DNA from 3 places in the Pantoea sp. SGAir0215 genome. Region 2 is predicted to be linked to each of the others. Evidence: predicted binding sites of a transcription regulator. Region 2 holds the regulator's gene; each other region holds the start of a gene.
The links. Region 2 encodes PhoB, which activates phosphate uptake and scavenging genes when phosphate is short. Its sites were predicted from a motif close to CTGTCATAAAACTGNCNNAT; they were not measured.
Positions count from the first base shown of each region.

Region 1: uvrB (excinuclease ABC subunit UvrB) is a predicted target of PhoB. The motif match lies at 6,297-6,316, and genes of this name have one in related genera.
Region 3: pstS (phosphate ABC transporter substrate-binding protein PstS) is a predicted target of PhoB. The motif match lies at 4,450-4,469, and genes of this name have one in related genera.

Region 1 is NZ_CP028031.1:1,876,288-1,883,872, forward strand. It holds gene bioA (adenosylmethionine--8-amino-7-oxononanoate transaminase) at 1-1,254, opposite strand, end outside; gene bioB (biotin synthase BioB) at 1,340-2,371, shown strand; gene bioF (8-amino-7-oxononanoate synthase) at 2,371-3,522, shown strand; gene bioC (malonyl-ACP O-methyltransferase BioC) at 3,506-4,261, shown strand; gene bioD (dethiobiotin synthase) at 4,258-4,929, shown strand; gene C1N64_RS08910 (ABC transporter ATP-binding protein) at 4,930-5,652, opposite strand; gene uvrB (excinuclease ABC subunit UvrB) at 6,535-7,585, shown strand, end outside.
Region 2 is NZ_CP028031.1:1,602,522-1,610,106, forward strand. It holds gene C1N64_RS07485 (SbcC/MukB-like Walker B domain-containing protein) at 1-2,662, opposite strand, end outside; gene sbcD (exonuclease subunit SbcD) at 2,659-3,855, opposite strand; gene phoB (phosphate response regulator transcription factor PhoB) at 4,053-4,742, shown strand; gene phoR (phosphate regulon sensor histidine kinase PhoR) at 4,757-6,076, shown strand; gene C1N64_RS07505 (PstS family phosphate ABC transporter substrate-binding protein) at 6,090-7,010, shown strand; gene C1N64_RS07510 (cobalamin-independent methionine synthase II family protein) at 7,290-7,585, shown strand, end outside.
Region 3 is NZ_CP028031.1:612,423-620,007, forward strand. It holds gene C1N64_RS03005 (F0F1 ATP synthase subunit epsilon) at 12-431, shown strand; gene glmU (bifunctional UDP-N-acetylglucosamine diphosphorylase/glucosamine-1-phosphate N-acetyltransferase GlmU) at 593-1,963, shown strand; gene glmS (glutamine--fructose-6-phosphate transaminase (isomerizing)) at 2,109-3,938, shown strand; gene C1N64_RS03020 (hypothetical protein) at 4,166-4,357, opposite strand; gene pstS (phosphate ABC transporter substrate-binding protein PstS) at 4,542-5,585, shown strand; gene pstC (phosphate ABC transporter permease PstC) at 5,672-6,634, shown strand; gene pstA (phosphate ABC transporter permease PstA) at 6,631-7,521, shown strand; gene pstB (phosphate ABC transporter ATP-binding protein PstB) at 7,566-7,585, shown strand, end outside.

The DNA of each region.
Region 1 (7,585 bases), 270 kb from region 2:
CATGGCCTGGATCAGCGTATCCAGTGCTTCAGGCGCGATGATATAGGGCGGCATCAGGTAGATCAGACGACCAAAGGGCCGAATCCAGACGCCCTGACTGACGAAAAACTGCTGCAGGGCGGCCATATTCACTGGACGGTGAGTTTCTACCACGCCAATCGCGCCCAGCACACGAACATCGGCTACCGCTGGCGACTGGCGCAGTGGCGTCAGTCCCGCCTGAAGCTGACGCTCGATAGCGCTGACCTGCCCGCGCCAGTGGCCTTCCTGTACCATTTTCAGGCTCTCCGCCGCGACGGCGCACGCCAGCGGATTGCCCATAAAGGTTGGGCCATGCATAAAGCAGCCCGCCGGACTGCGGCTGATGGTATCGGCGACATCACGTGTGGTCAGCGTGGCGGCCAGGCTCATCGTGCCGCCGGTCAGGGCTTTTCCGACGCACAGGATGTCCGGTGTGATCGCCGCATGTTCGCAGGCAAACAGCGTGCCGGTGCGGCCAAAGCCCGTGGCGATTTCATCAGCGATCAGCAGGATGCCGTAACGATCACACCACTCGCGCACCTTCTGCAGGTAGCGGGGATGGTAAAAACGCATGCCGCCCGCGCCCTGTACGATGGGCTCCAGAATCACCGCGGCCAACTGATGCTGATGCTGTTCGATCAGCCGGGCGAAATCCTGAAAATCTTCTTCATTCCAGGCCGCGTCAAAACCACATTGCGGCGCCTCGGCAAAATGGTGCTCGGGCAGATAGCCGCGCCACAGGCTGTGCATGGAATTATCCGGATCGCACACCGACATCGCCGCAAACGTATCACCGTGATAGCCACGCTTGAGGGTTAAAAACTGCTGACGCGTTTCTCCCCGACCCAGCCAGTATTGCAACGCCATCTTCATTGCCACTTCGACGGCAACGGAGCCGGAGTCTGCAAGGAATACGCACGCCAGCGCGTCAGGTGTCATCGCCACTAACTGACGACACAGCGCCACCGCGGCGGGATGCGTAATCCCGCCGAACATCACGTGGGACATCTGGGTCATCTGCTGCTGCAGGGCCTGGTTCAGGCGTGGATGGTTGTAACCATGAATCGCCGCCCACCAGGAGGACATCCCGTCTACCAGTGTGCGCCCATCCGCCAGCTGCAGCGTGTAACCCTGTGCCGCCACGACAGGGTAACAGGGCAACGGTTGCTGCATGGAGGTGTAAGGATGCCAGATATGCTGGCGGTCGAATTCGGCGTCCTGAAGCGTAAACATCGTAGTTGTAAACCAAAATAAAAAGATTTAGTTTACAAGTATAACCACGTTAACTGTCGGGATGACACCTTTTTTGGAGTACGTAATGTCACAACGTTGGACGCTAGCCCAGGCACAGGCCCTGTTTGAACGCCCGTTTCTTGAACTGATGTTTGAAGCACAGCAGGTACATCGCCAGCACTTCGATCCGCGTCAGGTTCAGGTCAGCACGCTGCTGTCGATTAAAACGGGTGCCTGCCCGGAAGACTGCAAATACTGTCCGCAAAGTGCCCGCTACAAGACCGGGCTGGAATCAGAGCGCCTGATGGAGGTGGATGAGGTCCTGCGTTCGGCGCAAAAAGCGAAAGCGGCCGGTTCCAGCCGCTTCTGCATGGGCGCGGCGTGGAAAAACCCCAGCGATCGCGATATGCCTTATCTGGAAAAAATGGTCGAAGGCGTGAAAGCAATGGGCATGGAAACCTGCATGACGCTGGGAACGCTGAGCGACAGCCAGGCCCAGCGTTTAGGTCGCGCCGGGCTGGACTTTTATAACCACAATCTGGATACCTCGCCCGAGTTTTACGGCAACATCATTACCACGCGCAGCTATCAGGAACGACTGGATACGCTGGGCAAGGTGCGCGAGGCTGGTATCAAGGTCTGCTCGGGCGGGATTGTTGGCCTGGGCGAAACGGTTAATGATCGCGCCGGGTTGCTGGTGCAGCTGGCCAACTTACCGACGCCGCCGGAAAGCGTGCCGATCAACATGCTGGTCAAGGTGAAAGGCACCCCGCTGGCAGACAATGACGATGTCGAACCTTTCGATTTTATCCGCACGATCGCCGTCGCCCGCATCATGATGCCTGCCTCGCACGTGCGTCTGTCGGCGGGCCGCGAACAGATGAATGAACAAACCCAGGCGATGTGCTTTATGGCCGGGGCTAACTCGATTTTTTACGGCTGCAAGCTGCTGACCACGCCAAACCCGGAAGAAGACAAAGATATGCTGCTGTTCCGCAAGCTCGGACTGAATCCGGAACATACCCAGACCGCCCATGGCGATAATGCGCAACAGCAGCAGCTCAGTGAGCAGCTGCTCAATGCCGACACAGAAAAATTCTATAACGCGGCGCTGTAATGGGCTGGCCGCAACGCATACAGCAGGCGCTCGCGCAGCGCCGTGCTGAAGAGGGCTGGCGCGAACGGCGCGTAGTTGACGCCAGTCAGACGCGCCTGATCCGCTATGCAGGCCGGGATTATCGTCACTTTTCCAGTAATGATTATCTTGGGTTAAGCCAGCATCCGGCGGTGATTGCCGGATGGCAACAGGGCGCGGCACTGGCCGGGGCGGGGGCAGGCGCATCCAGCCATGTCACCGGTTTCCAGGCTCTTCATGCCACCCTGGAAGCGCAACTGGCCGGGTGGCTGGGTTATCCCCGGGCATTACTGTTTATTTCCGGCTTTGCCGCCAACCAGGCGGTCATTCACCTGCTCGCCGGGAAAAACGATCGCATTCTTGCTGACAAGCTGAGCCATGCCTCGTTGCTGGATGCTGCAAGTCACAGCCCTGCGCAACTGCGTCGTTTCGCCCATAACGATCCGGACAGTCTGGCTGTGCGGCTGAGTGCGCCCTGTGAAGGGCAAACGCTGGTGGTCACGGAAGGGATCTTCAGCATGGATGGTGACAGCGCGCCGTTACAGACGCTGGCGGCGCAGTCGCGTGAGGCAGGGGCCTGGTTACTGGTTGACGATGCGCACGGCATTGGCGTCACAGGTGAGCAGGGACGCGGCAGCTGTTGGCAACAGGGCATTAAGCCCGAACTGCTGGTGGTCACCTTCGGTAAAGCCTTTGGCGTCAGCGGCGCGGCATTGCTGTGTGATGACGCGACGGCCGACTATTTTGTGCAGTTTTCGCGCCACCTCATCTACTCAACCGCCATGCCGCCAGCACAGGCCAGCGCATTACTGGCCGCCCTGAAACAGGTGCAGGCAGGCGATGGGCTGCGCCAGCGCCTGAGCCGCAACATTGCCCATTTCCGCCGGGGCGCCTCCTCCTTGCCCTGGTCGCTTATGCCGTCATCCAGCGCCATCCAACCGTTACTTGTTGGCGATAACGCCCAGGCGATGGCCTTGTCGGCCCGTTTAGCCGAAGCCGGTTGCTGGGTCAGCGCGATTCGTCCGCCTACCGTACCGCCGGGCACGGCACGTTTGCGCATCACGCTGACCGCCGCGCATCAGCCAGACGATATTGATGTCCTGCTGGAGGCACTTCATGACGCTGCACATTGATAAACGTGCCGTAGCCAGAGCCTTTGGGCGCGCGGCGTCGTGTTACGACAGGCATGCCGAACTGCAACGGATCAGCGGGGATGCGCTGCTGGCATGGGTGCCTGCTCAAACCGGTCCACAGGTGCTGGATGCGGGCTGTGGCACCGGCTGGTACAGCCGGCTATGGCGCGACAGGGGGAAACAGGTCATGGCGCTGGATCTGTCGCCGCAGATGTTGCATCAGGCCCGGCAAAACGCGGTGGCGCATCATTATCTGGCGGGCGACATCGACGCACTGCCGTTAGCCGATCAGAGCATTGACCTGTTATGGAGCAATCTGGTGGTGCAATGGAGCGACGATTTGCCGGCCGCGCTCAGGCAGTTTACGCGGGTGCTGAAACCCGGCGGCTGTATGCTGTTTTCAACGCTGAGCGCGGGATCGCTGCATGAGGTTCACGAGGCCTGGTCGCATCTTGACGCGCATGTGCACGCCAATCGCTTTCTGCCGGCGCAGGCGATCGCCGCAGCCTGTGCCGCACAACGGCTGCGCTGTCACGCGCAAACCGTCACCCTGCATTTTCCCGATGCGCTCAGCGCCATGCGCTCTCTGAAGGGCATTGGCGCAACGCATCTGCATGCCGGACGGGCCGATTATGTGCTGACGCGTCGCCGTCTGGCACAGCTTGAAGCTCACTGGCCACGGGACGAACAGGGTTTCCGCCTCAGTTATCATTTGATGTATGGAGTAAGTGAATCATGACACGCTGGTTTATCACCGGTACCGATACTGAAGTCGGTAAAACCGTTGCCAGTAGCGCCCTGCTGCAGGCGGCGAGCGCAGCAGGCTACCGCTGTGCGGGCTACAAACCGGTGGCCTCGGGCTGTACGTTAACCGCAGAAGGCATCCGTAACAGCGATGCGCTGGCGCTGCAACGTTACAGCAGTGTGCCGCTCTGCTATGAGCAGGTGAATCCGCTGGCCTTTATGGAGCCGACATCGCCGCATATCGTCAGCGCAGAGGAGGGCAGGCCAATTACCTTTTCAACGCTATCGGCAGGGCTTCGCGAGCTGGAGCCGCTGGCTGACTGGATTCTGATTGAAGGCGCGGGCGGCTGGTATACGCCGCTGTCTGAGACGCAAACCTATGCCGACTGGGTTGAGACTGAACGGCTACCGGTGATTTTGGTGGTGGGTGTAAAACTGGGCTGTATTAATCATGCCATGCTGACCGCCGAGGCGATAAGGGCGCGTGGACTGCGACTGGCTGGCTGGATTGCCAATACGGTTCAGCCGCCCGGCCAGCGCTATCAGGCATACCTTACGGCCCTGAAGGAGCGACTGCCCGCGCCTTGTCTGGGTGTCATTCCCTGGTTAGCGGATGACAGCCAGCATGCGGACTGTGGTCACTATCTGACGCTACCGGATTAATCACGCCATCGTCAGCCATTTATCGAGCGTACCGTCATCCAGCAGGGTGACGTTACCCTGCGCCACATTTCGCCCGCGATGCAACAGCAAAAAGCTGTCAGCGACGCGTCGAATCAGGGAAACCCGCTGCTCCAGCAGCAGAATCGTCAGGCCGTAATCCCGGTTAAGACGCCGAATCAGGTTACCCATCTCTTCTTCCAGCCAGGGCGCCATGCCATCGGCGGGCTCATCCAGAATCAGCAGGCGTGGCTGTAATACCAGCGCGCGGGCAAGGGCCAGTTGCTGCTGCTGGTAAACCGGCAAATCCCCGCTGCGCTGTTGACGCAGTGAATAGAGAGCCGGCAGAAGATCAAAAATCATTTCCGGAATAGGCCGGTGATTTTCGCGCGATTCAGCGCCTGCCAGCAGGGCAATCAGTAAGTTATCTTCTACGCTCATCTGTGTGAAAATATGTCGTCCCTGTGGCACGTAACCAATGCCCTGACGTGCACGTTGATCGGCAGGCTGCGACAGCAGGTCCTCTGGCGGCGAGCCATCCTGCTGCCAGCTAATCGTGCCGCTGTTGATGGGAAGCTTACCCATGATGCAGTTCACCAGCGTGGTTTTTCCCATGCCGGGACGTCCCAGTATGCCGGTACAGGTGCCGGGGGGCAGGTCAAGGTCCACATTCCAGAGAATATGATTTTTTCCGTAAAACTGATTCACCGACCGTAAACTTAGCATCTGACGCGCTCCTTCCAGATAATTAACCTGAATGTTTTGCTGCTCATAACGGGTAAATCGCACTACCAGAATAGCAGGGCTATGACTGCTGCTGTGGCGCATGACATCCTGATCACAGAGCATGCAATTACCGGGCCAGAGTCGGAGTGAACGAAGTTTGCGCGCTTAACATGCGGAATTTTGACGGTTTAAATATAAGTAAAAGTGAACAATTGACGGGCGGGACGACTGCGCAGCGCGATGAGGGTGCAGGAAAAATGAGCGTCAGGTGCAGTTGCCCATAAATGGCGCAGGCAGTCTGCTGTAAAAAACAGCAACCTGAAAAGCCAGACGATCAACGTTGAATGCGCGCCATGCAGCGCGCTAAAACAACGCTATTGGCGTTAAAAATTTCGCTAAAAAAAATTTTTTTTCATCAAAACGCGGCGGCAGAAAAAATTATGCACAGCCGATATTCCAAGGCCTCTCATCAGTTATCCACTATTCCTGTGGATAACCTTGTGCATTAGATAATGAAAACAGGTTAGAAGCGAGGAAATACGCGGCCTGGTCACGTAATGATGACAATCTGGGCTTTTTTTACTTACTATTAAAAATCAGTGTGTTAGTAAAAAACAAGCCTGCCGGATTGGACGCGATTCATCAAACTGCAATTTTATGACACAGGCTTGACAAATGTTAAATCAATACGTGGCTTGGGGATAACCTTGCGCAACAAAAACGGGTGTTTGCCTGGGCAAAAGTGCCAGAGTCAAGTAAAACCTGGCGACAATACTGTGCATCATTACTGGTATTATATCCAGTATTTTTTTCTGGCAAAATTGCCATAGCAGAGTAAAATAATGGGCTGCCCGCCGTCTTTCTTCTGCAGGAACCGCATTCATGAGTAAAGATTTTAAACTGAACTCCGCTTTCAAGCCTTCTGGCGATCAGCCGGAAGCGATCCGCCGTCTGGAAGCCGGACTGGAAGACGGCCTGGCGCACCAGACGCTGTTAGGCGTAACCGGATCGGGTAAAACCTTTACCGTTGCTAACGTTATTGCCGACCTGAATCGTCCTACCATGGTGCTGGCTCCTAATAAGACGCTGGCGGCGCAACTGTATGGCGAGATGAAGGAGTTCTTTCCCGAAAACGCCGTAGAGTTTTTTGTCTCGTACTATGACTACTACCAGCCCGAAGCTTACGTGCCCAGTTCGGATACCTTTATCGAAAAGGATGCGTCGGTTAACGAACATATCGAGCAAATGCGCCTCTCCGCGACGAAAGCGTTGCTGGAACGGCGCGACGTGATTGTCGTGGCCTCCGTGTCTGCCATCTACGGCCTGGGCGATCCCGATCTGTATCTGAAAATGATGCTGCACTTAACGCGCGGCATGATTATCGATCAGCGCAGCATCCTGCGTCGCCTGTCGGAGTTACAGTACACGCGTAACGATCAGGCGTTTCAGCGCGGGACGTTCCGGGTCCGGGGCGAAGTCATTGATATCTTCCCGGCCGAATCTGACGATATGGCCCTGCGGGTTGAATTATTCGATGAAGAGGTGGAGCGGCTGTCCCTGTTTGACCCGCTTACCGGTCAGGTCGAATCGGTGGTGCCGCGCTTTACCATTTACCCTAAAACGCACTACGTCACGCCGCGTGAGCGTATCCTGCAGGCCATGGAAGACATCAAGGTTGAACTGGCCGAACGGCGCAAGATCCTGCTGGAAAACAACAAACTGCTGGAAGAGCAGCGTATTACCCAACGGACGCAGTTTGACCTCGAAATGATGGGGGAGCTGGGATACTGCTCTGGTATCGAAAACTACTCCCGCTATCTGTCTGGCCGCGGACCGGGGGAAGCGCCGCCGACCTTATTTGACTATCTGCCGGCGGATGGCCTGCTGGTCGTCGATGAGTCGCACGTAACCATTCCGCAGATTGGCGGCATGT
Region 2 (7,585 bases):
GATCGACGAGCGCCTGCATCTGCTGGCGCGCCTGAGCCACATCGCGATCGCCAAACAGGGCCTGACGCTGCTGCTGTTTTTCATGTGCCTGCTGCTGTAACGCGGTGAGCTGCTGCCGCTGCTGATCCAGGCGTTGCTGCTCAAGCTGTAACTGCTGTTGCAGCGCGTCAGCCTGTGTTTCCGCCCGTGCAAGTTGCGGCTGCAGGTTAGCAAGCAACCGCTCACTCTCTTGCCAGCGCTGCCAGCGCTCTTGTTGGGTTGCCAGCCAGCTGTCGCGCGCCGTACGTTCAGGTAAAGACAACGCCACGTCGCTGAACTGCTGTGCCAGCGCGGCTTCCAGCTGCTGGCCGTTTTCTGCGGCCTGACGCTGCTGTTGCTGTAACGCCTGAAGCGCCTGGTGCTGGTTTTCCAGTTGCTGCTGAGTCAACAGTAGCGTTTGCTGATGCTGTTGTAATGTCTGGTGCTGCCGCAGGTGGTGATCTTTGGCCGCCAGCACCGCGCGCTCGGCTTGCTCCAGTGCGTCAAGCCGGGCCGTAAGCGTCTGCTCGTGGCGATTTTGCGCCTGCTGCCACGCGATCCTTGCATCCGTATTTGTCAGCGGGAAGGTGAGCGCCAGCTCACTGCTCAGTTCCTGCCATTGTTGAGAAAGGGCATCAAGTTGTTGGGTCAGACCCGTGATTTCTTCACGCAGGGATTGCTGTTGAGCCTGTAGCTGCTTTATCTGCTCCTTCTTTGCCGTCCCGGTTTCACTCAACGCGTCTACCTGTTTTTGCAGCTCGGCTTTACGTTGTTGGTTAGCACTAACTTCCAGAGCACGATAGGTTTCGACCGCAGGATGCTCGCAGGCGCCGCACAACGGGCAGGGCTGCCCGGCTTCAAGCCGGGCGCGGTACTGTTCCAGGTCAGCAATCTGGCTTTCGAGCTGGCAAATTTTCTCTACGTCGCTGAGCTGCTGTTTTTCCCGTCGCCAGGCTTCTCTTAACGTCAGCAGTGCGCTTTCAGCCTGCTGCTGAGCCGTCTCAAGTTCATGCAGGCGTTTTTCGTACTGCGTGCGCTGCTGATGCAGGGGTTGCCACTGCGCGGCCACTATCGTCAGCGCATGGCGCGCCTCGCGCTGTTGCTGATACTGGCTCAGTGCCTGACGTAAGGCTTCAGGTGGATGCGCGTTCTGAAGGGAAGTTAGTGCTTGCTCAGCCTGAGACAAGGACTGCTGCGCCTGCTGTGCGGCCTGATCCAGTGGCGTGAGTTGCTGTGCCAGCTGCTCAATATCCCCCTGGCGCTGATGAATGTGGCGCTGTTGCTGCTGTATCTGCTGATCCAGCTCAGCCTGTGCCGCTTCATAGCGGGTCAGTTGGGCAAAACGCTCTTTCCAGATCGGAAGGTGTTCACCCCATTGCGGCATGTCAGCTAACTGCTCACGTAGGGCATGCTGTTGGGCAATCGTCTCTTGCAGGTGGCGCACCTGGCGGGCTTCGCTGTGTAACGCGGCTTCGCGCTGAGCGCAGTGTTGCTGTTGCCGTTCGGCATCCTGCTGTAGCTGCTGAATGTGCTCGTATAAGGCAGAGAGAGACTGATCAAGCGGAATGACCTGCCCGGTCAACAGCGTTTCCTGCTGCTGCTGTTGCTGACGGCACTGTTCGTGCGCCGTGTCCGTTTCCGCATAGCGTTGCTGCAACACATGATGCGCCTGTGTGGCCGTGTGCATCTGTTGGCTGAGCTGCTGCTGACGTTCCCGCATCGCGTTGCGTTCGGCCAGCAGACTGTCACGTTGCTGCAACGGACCGCGCAGTTTCTCCGCCGGTTCACTGCGCGCCAGACGTTGACGATCCGGCTCTGCCGCCTGACTGGTGTGCTCTGCCGCAGCGAGGGCCGCGGTTGCCTGCTCTGTATCCGCAATAGCCTGCTGATGCTGTTGCTGCCACTGTTGCTGCGCCTGCGCCACGGCAAGCGCGGCAGTCAGCTGGTGTTCAGCGTCGCTGAGGGCCTTTTTTTGCTGGTGCAGTGCAGTACGGGTTGCCTCATCAAGCAGCGCCATGCCGCCTGCCCGACTGCGTAACAGTTCCAGCGCCGTTTTGGCCGCTTTGTGGCGTTCGAACACGGCCATGGACAGACGACCATAAATTTCGGTTCCGGTCAGTTCTTCCAGCAGTTCTGCCCGCTCATTGGCTTTGGCGTTAAGAAACGCCGCAAACTGGCCTTGTGACAGCATCATTGAGCGGGTGAAGCGCGCAAAATCCAGCCCGCTCAGCGTTTCCGTAAGTTTGAGCTTATCGCTCACTTTATCTGCCACAATCTGATTATCGGCGCAGCGTGCCAGCTCAACGCGGGGAGCCTGCAGTTTACCGTCAGCGGTGCCGCGCGCGCGGTTCTGGCTCCAGAATGCCCGCCAGGCTTCGCCTTTAATTTCAAACTCGACCTCCGCCAGGCACTCGGCACAGTCGCGTGTCATCAGGGGGTTATGCCCCTGAGAGATGCCGCCCAGGCGCGGCGTCTGGTGATACAGTGCCAGACAGATGGCGTCCAGCAGCGTAGTTTTACCGGCGCCCGTCGCGCCGGTAATCGCAAACAGCCCGTTGCTGGCAAACGGCTCGGTGCGAAAATCAATAAACCACTCACCTTTGAGCGCGTTAAGATTTTTGAAGCGCAGCGTCAGAATTTTCATGGCTGTTCCTCCAGATCCGCCAGCGTCTGTTTAAACCGCAGGGTGGTCTGGGCAATCTGATCCGCGTCCAGCGCGTCATCCAGCGCCAGTCGTCGGGCAAACACTTCTTCCACATTCAGTTCGCTCAGGGTTTCTTTATCCAGCTGTGCCAGACTGTGCTGGCGCTGTTCACGGCTGCGGCGCAGCAGCAAAACGTCTACGGGCAGGGAAGCTGTCAGCGCTTCTACCTGACGCTGCAAATCACTTAAATATTCCTGCGTGGTCACTTCAATGTCCAGCCAGACAGGTTTGGTCCCGTCGGGCGCAGAAAACTGGCTAAGCTGCCGGGTGATTTGCGCCAGCGAGCCTTTCAGGACCTGCATTGGCTGGAACAGGGGAATGGTCAGGGGCGTGACCGTCAGGCCTGACGGGCTGAAATCCAGCAGGAACACACTTTTTTCGCTGCCCAGTTCATCGAAGCTGAGCGGAATCGGCGAACCGCTGTAGCGAATATGATCGCTGTCGGCCACGCGCTGCGCACGATGAATATGCCCCAGCGCAATATAATCCGCAGGCGGAAAGGCCGAGGCCGGAAAGGCATCCAGTGTACCAATATAGATATCGCGCACTGAGTCGCTTTTGCTGACGCCGAGGGCGGTGAGGTGGCCGGTCGCGACGATGGGAAGCGCCAGATTCAGCGCCTGCGCGGCAGCAAAACTGCGCTGATAATGGGCGGTAATGGCCTCCAGCAGGCTGCGCTGTTTATCGCGTCCTGACTGGCCGGCCTGGCTGCGCATAATATCGCGTGGCCGCAGATAAGGAATGGCGCACAGCAGCGCGCCCGGTTCGCCCTGACGCGTCGTTAACATCAGCACATCGTTACCGTCCTGCGGCGTGGTAATCACGCGGGTATTCAGGCAGGCGAGCAGTTCACGCGACTCGTTCAGCGTAGCCACCGAATCGTGATTTCCGGCCAGCACCACCAGCTGACAGCCGCTGGGTTGTAACGCCACCACAAAGCGGTTGAACATTTCACGTGCATAGCTGGGCGGTGTGCCGGTATCGAATAAATCACCCGCCACAATCAGCGCATCCACCTGATGCTCTTCAATTCGGGCCAGCAGCCAGTCCAGAAAGGCCTGATGCTCAGCGGCCCGGCTTTTGTTGTAAAAGAACTGCCCCAGGTGCCAGTCCGCGGTATGGATAATGCGCATAACACTCCCTGCCATAACAAATCGCCCGGCGATTATACTGGCTCCATCACTAAAGCCACAAAACATGTCGTCATGTTGTCATAAATGGTTGTTGCAGGCCGGTTTTTATGGCTAACTTTTTCATAAAAGTGTCACAAAACTGACGCATAATGGCGCCGCAAATATCAGTGAAAGCCGTCCTACCTGCAGGAGTCATAATGGCTAAGCGCATTTTAGTTGTGGAAGATGAAGCTCCAATCCGTGAGATGTTATGTTTCGTTCTGGAACAAAATGATTATCAGCCGATTGAGGCAGAAGATTATGACAGCGCCGTCAGTAAGCTGATTGAACCCTGGCCTGACCTTATCCTGCTGGACTGGATGTTACCTGGCGGCAGCGGCATTCAGTTTATCAAACACCTTAAACGTGAAGCGATGACGCGTGATATTCCGGTCATGATGCTGACCGCACGTGGCGAAGAGGAAGATCGCGTGCGTGGCCTGGAAGTCGGGGCCGACGACTACATTACCAAACCGTTTTCCCCGAAAGAGCTGATGGCCCGTATCAAAGCTGTGATGCGTCGCATTTCGCCGATGGCGGTCGAAGATGTAATTGAAATGCAGGGCCTGAGCCTGGATCCCTCCTCGCACCGGGTGATGTCGGAAACCACGCCGCTGGAGATGGGGCCGACAGAGTACAAGCTGCTCCACTTCTTTATGACCCATCCTGAACGTGTTTACAGCCGTGAACAGCTACTGAATCACGTCTGGGGCACCAACGTCTATGTTGAAGATCGTACAGTTGACGTGCATATTCGCCGTCTGCGCAAAGCGCTGGAACTGACCGGTCATGATCGCATGGTACAAACCGTCCGCGGAACAGGTTATCGTTTCTCTGCCCGCTTTTAAACGGAGCTTTAACCGTGCTGGAACGCCTCTCCTGGAAGCGATTATTGTCCGAACTGGTGCTGGCGTGTTTGCCTGCGCTGGTACTCGGCCTGTTGTTCGGCTATCTGCCGTGGCTGTTGTTACTCAGCGTAGTCGGTATTTTACTGTGGCATTTTTATAACCTGATGCGGCTGTCGCACTGGCTGTGGCTGGATCGCACGATGACCCCGCCTTCCGGTCAGGCAAGCTGGGAACCGCTGTTTTACGGTCTGTATCAAATGCAACTGCGCAACCGACGTCGGCGGCGTGAGCTGGGTCATCTGATCAAACGGTTTCGCAGTGGTGCAGAGTCGCTGCCGGATGCCGTTATCCTGACAACGGAAGAGGGCACCATCTTCTGGTGCAATGGCCTGGCACAGCAGCACCTCGGGCTGCGCTGGCCCGAAGATAACGGGCAAAATATCCTTAATCTGCTGCGCTATCCTGAATTTTCACGTTATCTGCGCCAGCGCGATTTCGACAAGCCGCTGACGCTGGTGCTGAATAACCAGCATCACATGGAATTTCGTGTTATGCCCTACAGCGAAGGCCAGTGGTTGATGGTGGCCCGCGACGTGACGCAAATGCACCAGCTGGAAGGTGCACGACGCAACTTCTTCGCCAACGTCAGTCACGAACTTCGCACGCCGCTGACGGTGCTTCAGGGTTATCTGGAGATGATGAATGACTCAGTCATGAATCAACGTTCGCGTGACAAAGCGTTGCACACCATGTCAGAACAAACCCGCCGAATGGACAGCCTGGTGAAACAGCTTCTGACGCTGTCGCGTATTGAGGCGGCCCCGGTCATCAATATGAAAGAAAAAGTTGATGTGCCGGTCATGTTGAAACTGCTGCAACATGAAGCGGAAACGCTGAGCGGCGGGCGACATCAAATCCATTTTCACACCGATCCGCATCTGAAAGTGTTTGGCAATGACGAGCAATTGCGCAGTGCCATCTCTAACCTGGTCTACAACGCGGTCAACCATACGCCAGACGGCACACGAATTGATATCAGTTGGTTACGCAGCAAGCAGGGCGCGGTATTTAAGGTCTGCGATAACGGTCCCGGTATTCCCGCTGAGCATATTCCGCGCCTGACCGAACGCTTTTATCGTGTAGATAAAGCGCGTTCACGTGCGACTGGCGGCAGCGGGCTGGGGCTGGCTATCGTCAAACATGCGTTGAGTCACCATAATGCCCGGCTGGAGATCACCAGCATCCCGCATCAGGAAACCTGTTTTACATTTACCCTGGCACCAAGGTTGATTGTCAGTAACGGGATGCAGGAGAATGCCGTTCATCAATCGTGAACGGACCGGAACGATGCGCGCTTTTCTTTTGGTGTTCTTTTCGCTGTTGCCAGCCCTCGGGCAGGCGCAGCCCGTCATGCTGTCCGGAAATCTCAGTAGCGCCGGCTCCGACACGCTCGGCTATCTGATGACGTTATGGGGAGATGACTTTAGCCGTCAGGCGCCTGGCGTGAACGTTCAGGTTCAGGCTTCGGGGTCGTCTACCGCGCCCACTGCGTTGACCGCCGGGGCCGTTCAACTGGGCGCGATGAGTCGTCCGATGCAGGCTGATGAGCGCCAGGCCTTTGAGGCGCGCTATGGCTATCCGCCGCTGGCCGTGCCGGTGGCAATGGATGCGCTGGTCGTGGTGGTCAATCAACGTAACCCGCTGCGTGAAATCGATCCGCGGCAGCTCGATGCGGTTTTTTCCATCACCCGGCTTTGCGGCGCGCATCAGGTTCCACAACGCTGGGGTGACCTGGGACTGCACCAGACAGAATGGCAGCAGCGTCCCATCCAGCGCTATGGCCGTAACTCCGCCTCGGGAACATGGGGCTTTTTCAAACAGCAGGCGCTGTGTCAGGGCGATTTCCGCAATGACGTGGCCGAGTTTCCCGGCTCTGCCGCCGTGGTACAGGCCGTAGCCGGTAATCCCCGCAGCATCGGCTATGCCAGTTTTGGTTTCCATCTGAGCGGCGTCAGGTTGCTGCCCGTGGTGACCAAAAACGGCGACGCGGTGGCACCGGATCCAGAGACTATCCGTACCGGCCGCTATCCATGGTCGCGTCCGCTTTATCTCTATGTGAATAAAGCGCCAGGTAAACCTTTACCGCCACTGGTCGATGCCTTTTTACGACAGGTGCTTTCCAGTCAGGGGCAACAGCGCGTCAGCGAGGCCGGGTATTTGCCGCTCTCTGCGGCGCAGATTGCTCAGGCTCGCGCTTCGCTCGAATAACGCCCACCTGTCCGTCAACAAACGTCGGTAGCGTCACCGTAAAACAGCCTGCCTCCGGACCCGTAAGCCCGATCAGGCTGTCTGTTCTGCGGCCGCTGACAGAAAAGCCGACGGCGACGATGCAACATGAATTTTTTTCAGGCGACGTGAATTTTATTCGTTTGCCGCTGAGAGAACGGCATGTCACTCTGCATTTAGACGTTTAGCCATCCAGAAGGCTAAAATAACATTATGTAACTATTCCCGGCCGAAATTATCTGGCCGTGACGAGGAGTGATCATGCAAAGACAAACCGCCCCGTTTCGTGCCGACACCGTTGGCAGCTTTCTTCGTCCTGCCGCGATCAAACAGGCTCGCGAGAAATACCAGGCGGGGGAAATCAGCGCTGACGAGTTGCGTGAGGTTGAAAACGAAGCCATCCGTGATGTGGTGGCAAAACAGCGTGAAAACGGCCTCAAAGTGGTCACGGATGGGGAATTCCGTCGCGGCTGGTGGCATTTTGACTTTTTCTACGGCCTGAAAGGCGTGGAACATTTTGAAGCCGATCAGGGCATTCAGTTCAACGGCGTACAGAC
Region 3 (7,585 bases), 990 kb from region 2:
GGAGGAAAATTATGGCTATGACTTATCACCTGGATGTTGTCAGTGCAGAGAGCCAACTGTTCTCTGGTCTGGTACAGAAAATTCAGGTGTCAGGTAGCGAAGGTGAACTGGGGATTTTCCCTGGCCACGCCCCGCTGCTGACTGCCATTAAGCCTGGAATGATCCGTATCGTGAAACAGCACGGCGAAGAGGAGTTTATTTACCTCTCTGGCGGCGTGCTGGAAGTGCAGCCTGGCAGCACTACCGTTCTGGCCGATACCGCTATTCGCGGTACCGATCTGGACGAAGCGCGTGCCCTGGAAGCAAAACGTAAAGCAGAAGAGCATATGAACAGCAGCCACGGCGACGTGGACTATGCTCAGGCTTCTGCGGAACTGGCGAAAGCCATTGCCAAACTGCGCGTGATCGAGCTGACCAAAAAAGCGATGTAATCCGGCTTTATGCGTCACGAAATGCCAGCCCATCGGGCTGGCATTTTTTTTATCTGAAGCCCGGATAGCGGGATAATAGCTAATTTCGGAACGAGAAAAATGTAGTAATCTCAGTGCTAAATCGTTTAACGTTCCTCAGTCAAAAAACAGTCAGGATAGATATGTCTAACAGTGCGATGAGTGTGGTGATTCTTGCGGCTGGCAAGGGCACACGTATGTATTCCGATCTGCCAAAAGTCTTGCATACGCTGGCAGGTAAACCGATGGTTCAGCACGTCATTGATGCCGCTAAAGGGCTGGGTGCGCAACAGGTTCATCTGGTTTACGGACACGGCGGTGACCAGCTCAAAGCCACGTTAACCGACAGTGCCGTTAACTGGGTGTTGCAGGCAGAACAACTCGGTACCGGGCATGCCATGCAGCAGGCAGCTCCGCACTTTGCAGACGACGAAGACATCATGATGCTTTATGGTGATGTTCCGCTGATTTCTGAAGAGACATTACAACGTCTGCGCGACGCGAAGCCGGAAGGCGGGATTGGACTGTTAACCGTCGTACTGGATAACCCTACGGGCTACGGCCGCATCGTGCGTGAAAATGGCACCATCGTCGGCATTATTGAGCAGAAAGATGCCAGCCCTGCGCAACTGGCCATTAATGAAATCAATACTGGCATCCTGATCGCTAACGGTGGTGATCTAAAACGCTGGCTGGCAAAACTTACCAATAATAATGCTCAGGGTGAATATTACATCACCGACATCATTGCCCTGGCGCATCAGGAAGGTCGGGTCATCAATGCGGTACACCCGGCACGCAATAGCGAAACTGATGGCGTAAATAACCGTCTGCAACTGGCAACTCTCGAGCGCACTTACCAGCAGGAGCAGGCAGAAAAACTGCTGCTTGCGGGCGTTATGCTACGCGATCCGGCACGCTTCGACCTGCGCGGCACGCTGCAGCATGGTCGGGACGTTGAGATCGACGTCAACGTCATTATTGAAGGCCAGGTAACGCTGGGCAATCGGGTCAAAATTGGTGCGGGCTGCGTCATTAAAAACAGCGTCATCAGCGATGATTGCGAGATTAGCCCCTATTCGGTGATCGAGGATGCGAATCTGGCCACTGACTGTACGGTCGGCCCGTTCGCGCGTTTACGTCCCGGCAGTGAACTGGCCCAGGCCGCCCACGTCGGCAATTTCGTTGAAATGAAAAAAGCCCGACTCGGGAAAGGCTCTAAAGCAGGTCACCTGTCTTATCTGGGTGATGCGGAGATCGGTGCCAATGTGAATATCGGTGCAGGGACGATTACCTGCAATTACGATGGCGCAAATAAATTCAAAACCGTTATTGGCGACAATGTATTTGTTGGCTCGGATACGCAGCTGGTCGCCCCGGTGAGTGTGGCGGCAGGCGCAACGATTGCCGCCGGAACAACGGTGATGAAAGACATTTCCACTGCCGATCTGGTCTATAACCGTAAAGAGCAGAATCACAAAGCCGGCTGGCAGCGCCCGCAGAAGAAAAAATAATTTTTACGGCCCGGGCTAAACGGGCCGCTTGCAGTACCAAAACTATAATCCCCACTCTCTACAAGGCTCGGGGAACCGGCAATGCCGGACTATCAGGTCATATGACAACGCAATGGCAAACAGCCATGAAGTCAGGAAATAACTTATGTGTGGAATTGTTGGTGCAGTAGCACAACGTGATATCGCAGAAATTTTGTTAGAAGGTTTACGCCGCCTGGAATACCGCGGTTATGACTCAGCTGGTCTGGCCGTCGTCGATCAGCAAGGTCATGTTACCCGTCTGCGTCGCCTGGGCAAAGTTCAGATGCTGGCTGCCGCAGCGGAAGAACAACCTCTGAACGGCGGAACCGGTATCGCGCATACGCGCTGGGCAACCCATGGCGAACCCTCAGAGGCCAATGCGCATCCGCACGTTTCTGAGCACATCGTTATAGTGCACAACGGTATTATCGAAAACCATGAGCCGCTTCGTGAAGCGCTGATTGCGCAGGGTTACCATTTCAGCTCAGAAACCGATACCGAAGTGGTAGCGCATCTGGTTCATCTGGAGCAGAAAAAGGGCGGTTCGCTGCGTGAAGTCGTGCAGCGTGTGATTCCCCAACTACGCGGTGCCTATGGCATGGTGATCATGGACAGTCGCGATCCATCGTGTCTGGTGGCCGCCCGTTCAGGCAGCCCACTGGTGATCGGTCGTGGTGTGGGTGAAAACTTCATTGCTTCTGACCAGCTGGCACTGTTGCCGGTCACTCGCCGCTTTATTTATCTGGAAGAGGGCGATATCGCTGAAATCAGCCGTCGCGATGTTACGATCGTCGATCGTGCGGGTAATACCGTGCGCCGCGATGAGATCGAATCCAGCGTACAGTACGATGCCGGCGATAAAGGTATCTATCGCCATTACATGCAAAAAGAGATCTATGAGCAGCCAAATGCGATTAAAAACACCTTAACGGGGCGTTTTAATCACGGTGCAGTCGATCTCAGCGAACTGGGGCCAAATGCAGAAGCGCTGCTCAGCAAGGTTGAGCACATCCAGATCATCGCCTGTGGCACTTCTTACAACTCTGGCATGGTCTCGCGTTACTGGTTCGAGGCGCTGGCAAACCTCCCTTGTGATGTCGAGATTGCGTCCGAATTCCGCTACCGTAAATCGGCGGTACGTAAAAACAGCCTGCTGATTACCCTGTCTCAGTCGGGGGAAACGGCGGATACGCTGGCCGCGCTGCGCCTGTCGAAAGAGCTGGGGTACCTGGGATCGCTGGCTATCTGTAACGTCGCGGGTTCGTCGCTGGTACGTGAATCCGATCTGGCGCTGATGACCAAAGCGGGTACGGAGATTGGTGTAGCCTCTACAAAGGCCTTTACCACTCAACTGACCGTACTGCTGATGCTGGTGGCAAAACTCGGTCGCCTGAACGGCATGTCCGCAGAAAAAGAGCACGAAATTGTGCATGGTCTGCAGGCTCTGCCAAGCCGCATTGAGCAAATGCTGGCGCAGGACAAGCTGATTGAAAACCTGGCCGAAGATTTCTCTGATAAGCACCATGCCCTGTTCCTTGGTCGTGGCGATCAGTACCCTATCGCGATGGAAGGGGCGCTCAAGCTGAAGGAGATCTCGTATATTCATGCGGAAGCCTATGCGGCAGGGGAACTCAAGCACGGTCCGCTGGCGTTGATCGATGCCGATATGCCGGTCATTGTGGTGGCACCGAACAATGAACTGTTAGAGAAGCTGAAATCGAATATCGAAGAAGTACGCGCGCGTGGCGGTCTGCTGTACGTGTTTGCCGATCAGGATGCCGGTTTCAGTGACAGCGAAGGAATGAAAATCATTCCTCTGCCGCACGTCGAAGAGGCCATTGCGCCTATCTTCTATACCGTGCCGCTCCAGCTGCTCTCCTATCATGTGGCCCTGATCAAAGGCACCGATGTGGATCAGCCGCGTAACCTGGCGAAATCGGTAACGGTCGAGTAATGCATCTTATGCGTGAATCCCCGACGGGATTCACGCGTTTCATTTATTTGATCTTGCTACTGCATTGCTCCAGTGCACGCTGTTGATCGCTGATTTTGCGGTTAGCCTCATCGAGTGAACGCTGCAGGTTATTGATCGTATCCTCATTGTTGCTTAGCTTTTGGCGAGTTGACTGAGGATATTTGCCTGATTTTATAGCGTTTTTGTTAAGTCTTTAATCTTATCTTTCATTGCAATAACACCTTCAACATCGACGGATGATTGTTTAACGGCGCCGTAATAACCCAATTAGCCAGAGCGCCTCTGTTATTAGCTGCGGTATAAAATTTATCTAAATGAATCGTGGGTGTCGTATCATCCGCCTTTAAGCCTGCCAGCGTACAGAGCAGGACGACATTGCACACCAGAAGCTTCTTCATAAATCTCATCGAACATGTCCTTTTCGAGAGGAGTCTTATGAAATGAGCAATAATTGTGCCTGTCATATAACTGTAATATTAACTACATTTTTCTGTCACTAAACTGTCCTATTTTCCCTCCTGCAGCAATCACTGACTCTTACTAAAAAGGCACTTAGCCTGACTTTTCTCCCCTGGAGGGAACATGACACTGATGCGTAGCACCGTAGCCCGAATCCTCGCCGCCTCTCTTGCCGTTAGTGCGGTTTCTGCATTTGCAGCCACCGATCTGACCGGTGCTGGCGGTACATTCCCGGCGCCGGTTTATGCCAAGTGGGCAGCAGAGTATCAGCAAGCCACCGGTAGCAAAATCAACTATCAGGGCATTGGTTCATCTGGCGGTGTAAAACAAATTATCGCCAAAACCGTTGATTTCGGTGCCTCCGATGCGCCTATGAAAGACGAAGATCTGCAGAAATATGGTCTGTTCCAGTTCCCTACCGTAATCGGTGGCGTGGTGCTGGCGGTTAACCTGCCAGGCATCAAATCTGGTCAGCTGACGCTGGACGGTAAAACCGTTGGCGACATCTATCTGGGTAACATCAAAAAGTGGAACGATCCTGCGATTGTTAAACTGAACCCAGGCGTGAAACTGCCCGATACCAACATCAACGTGGTGCGTCGCGCGGATGGCTCAGGTACCTCTTTCGTTTTCACCAGCTACCTGGCGAAAGCGAACGAAGAGTGGAACAGCAAAATTGGTAAAGGCAACACCGTTAACTGGCCAACCGGTCTGGGCGGTAAAGGTAACGATGGCGTAGCAGCGTTTGTACAGCGTCTGCCAGGTTCTATTGGTTACGTTGAGTACGCGTATGCCAAACAGAATAACCTGACCTATACCAAACTGATGGATGCGGACGGCAAAGCGGTTGCGCCAAGCGAAACCAGCTTCTCTAATGCCGCGAAAGGCGCAGACTGGAGCAAATCGTTTGCTCAGGATCTGACCTTCCAGAAAGGCAATGATGCATGGCCGATCACCTCAACCACCTTTATCCTGATTTACAAAGATCAGACTAATGCGGCGAAAGGTGCCGAAGTCCTGAAGTTCTTTGACTGGGCCTACAAAGATGGCGGTAAAACGGCCAATGCGCTGGATTATGCCACCCTGCCGGAGAGCGTGGTTCAGCAGATCCGTGCTGCCTGGAAAGCCAATATCAAAGACAGTTCTGGTAAAGCGCTTTATAAGTAAGTGAATGACCCTGACCAGCCTGCGTGCTGGTCAGCCTTCAAGGGCGGCGTCTGCCGCCCTGATAACTTCTGAGGACGAAGACTTCTATGGCTGCAACGAAGTCGGCATTCAAAGCCCCAGGTAAGCAAGGTGACCGAATTTTTGGCGCGCTGGTAAAACTCTCTGCGCTGATTGTTCTGTTGCTTATGGGCGGCATTATCGTCTCCCTGATCTTCTCTTCCTGGCCAAGCATACAGAAATTTGGTTTCGCGTTTTTGTGGACCAAAACCTGGGACGCCCCTAACGAACAATTTGGTGCACTGGTGCCGATTTACGGCACACTTGTCACCTCAATCATTGCGTTGATTATTGCGGTACCGGTCAGTTTCGGTATTGCTCTTTTTCTGACCGAACTCTCACCGGGCTGGTTACGACGTCCACTGGGAACCGCAATTGAGCTGCTCGCTGCGATTCCGAGTATTGTTTATGGTATGTGGGGCTTATTTATCTTTGCTCCGCTGTTCGCAGAATATTTCCAGACGCCCGTTGGTGATGTCCTCTCGGGCATTCCGATTATTGGCGCTCTGTTCTCCGGTCCGGCGTTTGGTATCGGTATTCTGGCCGCAGGTGTGATTCTGGCCATCATGATCATTCCCTATATTGCTTCAGTCATGCGCGACGTGTTTGAGCAGACGCCGGTGATGATGAAAGAGTCAGCCTATGGGATTGGCTGCACCACGTGGGAAGTGATCTGGCGCATCGTATTGCCGTTTACTAAAAACGGCGTCATCGGCGGCATCATGCTGGGCCTGGGACGTGCGCTGGGCGAAACCATGGCGGTCACCTTTATTATCGGTAACACCTACCAGCTCGACAGTGCCTCACTGTTTATGCCAGGCAACAGTATCACCTCGGCACTGGCGAATGAGTTTGCTGAAGCCGAATCGGGTGTGCACGTAGCGGCACTGATGGAACTGGGCCTGATTCTGTTTGTTATCACCTTTATTGTGCTGGCGATTTCCAAGTTAATGATTATGCGTCTGGCAAAAAGTGAAGGAGCGCGATCATGACAACAATGGAAGTACAGGCTCGGGCCGAACTGGAAGCGTCACGTCGCAAAATGCAGTCGTGGCGTAGCACCAAGAACAAAATCGCCTTAACGCTGTCCTTGCTGACGATGGCATTTGGCTTATTCTGGCTGGTCTGGATTTTGTTTACCACCGTGAGCCGCGGCATTGACGGGCTTTCATGGTCGCTGTTTACCGAGTCCACACCGCCGCCAAACACGGCGGGAGGCGGATTAGCCAATGCGCTGGTAGGTAGCGGTTTACTGATTTTATGGTCGACATTCATTGGCACGCCACTGGGCATTCTGGCGGGTGTGTATCTGGCAGAATATGGTCGTAAGTCTTTACTGGCGGAAGTGATTCGTTTCATTAACGACATCCTGCTGTCTGCGCCATCGATTGTTGTGGGCCTGTTTGTCTACACCATTGTCGTGGCGCAGATGCACCACTTCTCAGGCTGGGCTGGTGTGATAGCGCTGGCGTTGTTACAGATTCCAATAGTGATTCGCACGACGGAAAACATGTTACGACTGGTGCCTGACAGCATGCGCGAAGCAGCCTATGCGCTGGGTACGCCGAAATGGAAGATGATTTCCGCCATTACGCTGAAAGCGTCCGTATCCGGGATTATTACGGGTGTGCTGCTGGCGGTAGCGCGCATCGCGGGCGAAACCGCGCCGCTGCTGTTTACTGCGCTGTCGAACCAGTTCTGGAGCACCGACATGATGCAGCCGCTGGCAAACCTGCCGGTCACCATCTTTAAATTTGCGATGAGTCCGTTCGCCGAGTGGCAAAGTCTGGCCTGGGCGGGCGTACTGATTATTACCCTCTGTGTGTTGCTGTTAAATATCGTAGCACGCGTGGTATTCGCCAAGGGTAAACACGGTTAACGACTGACACGGCCCTGTGCGGTGTCGTATAAGAGAGAAAAGCAATGAGTACTGCGACTGCATC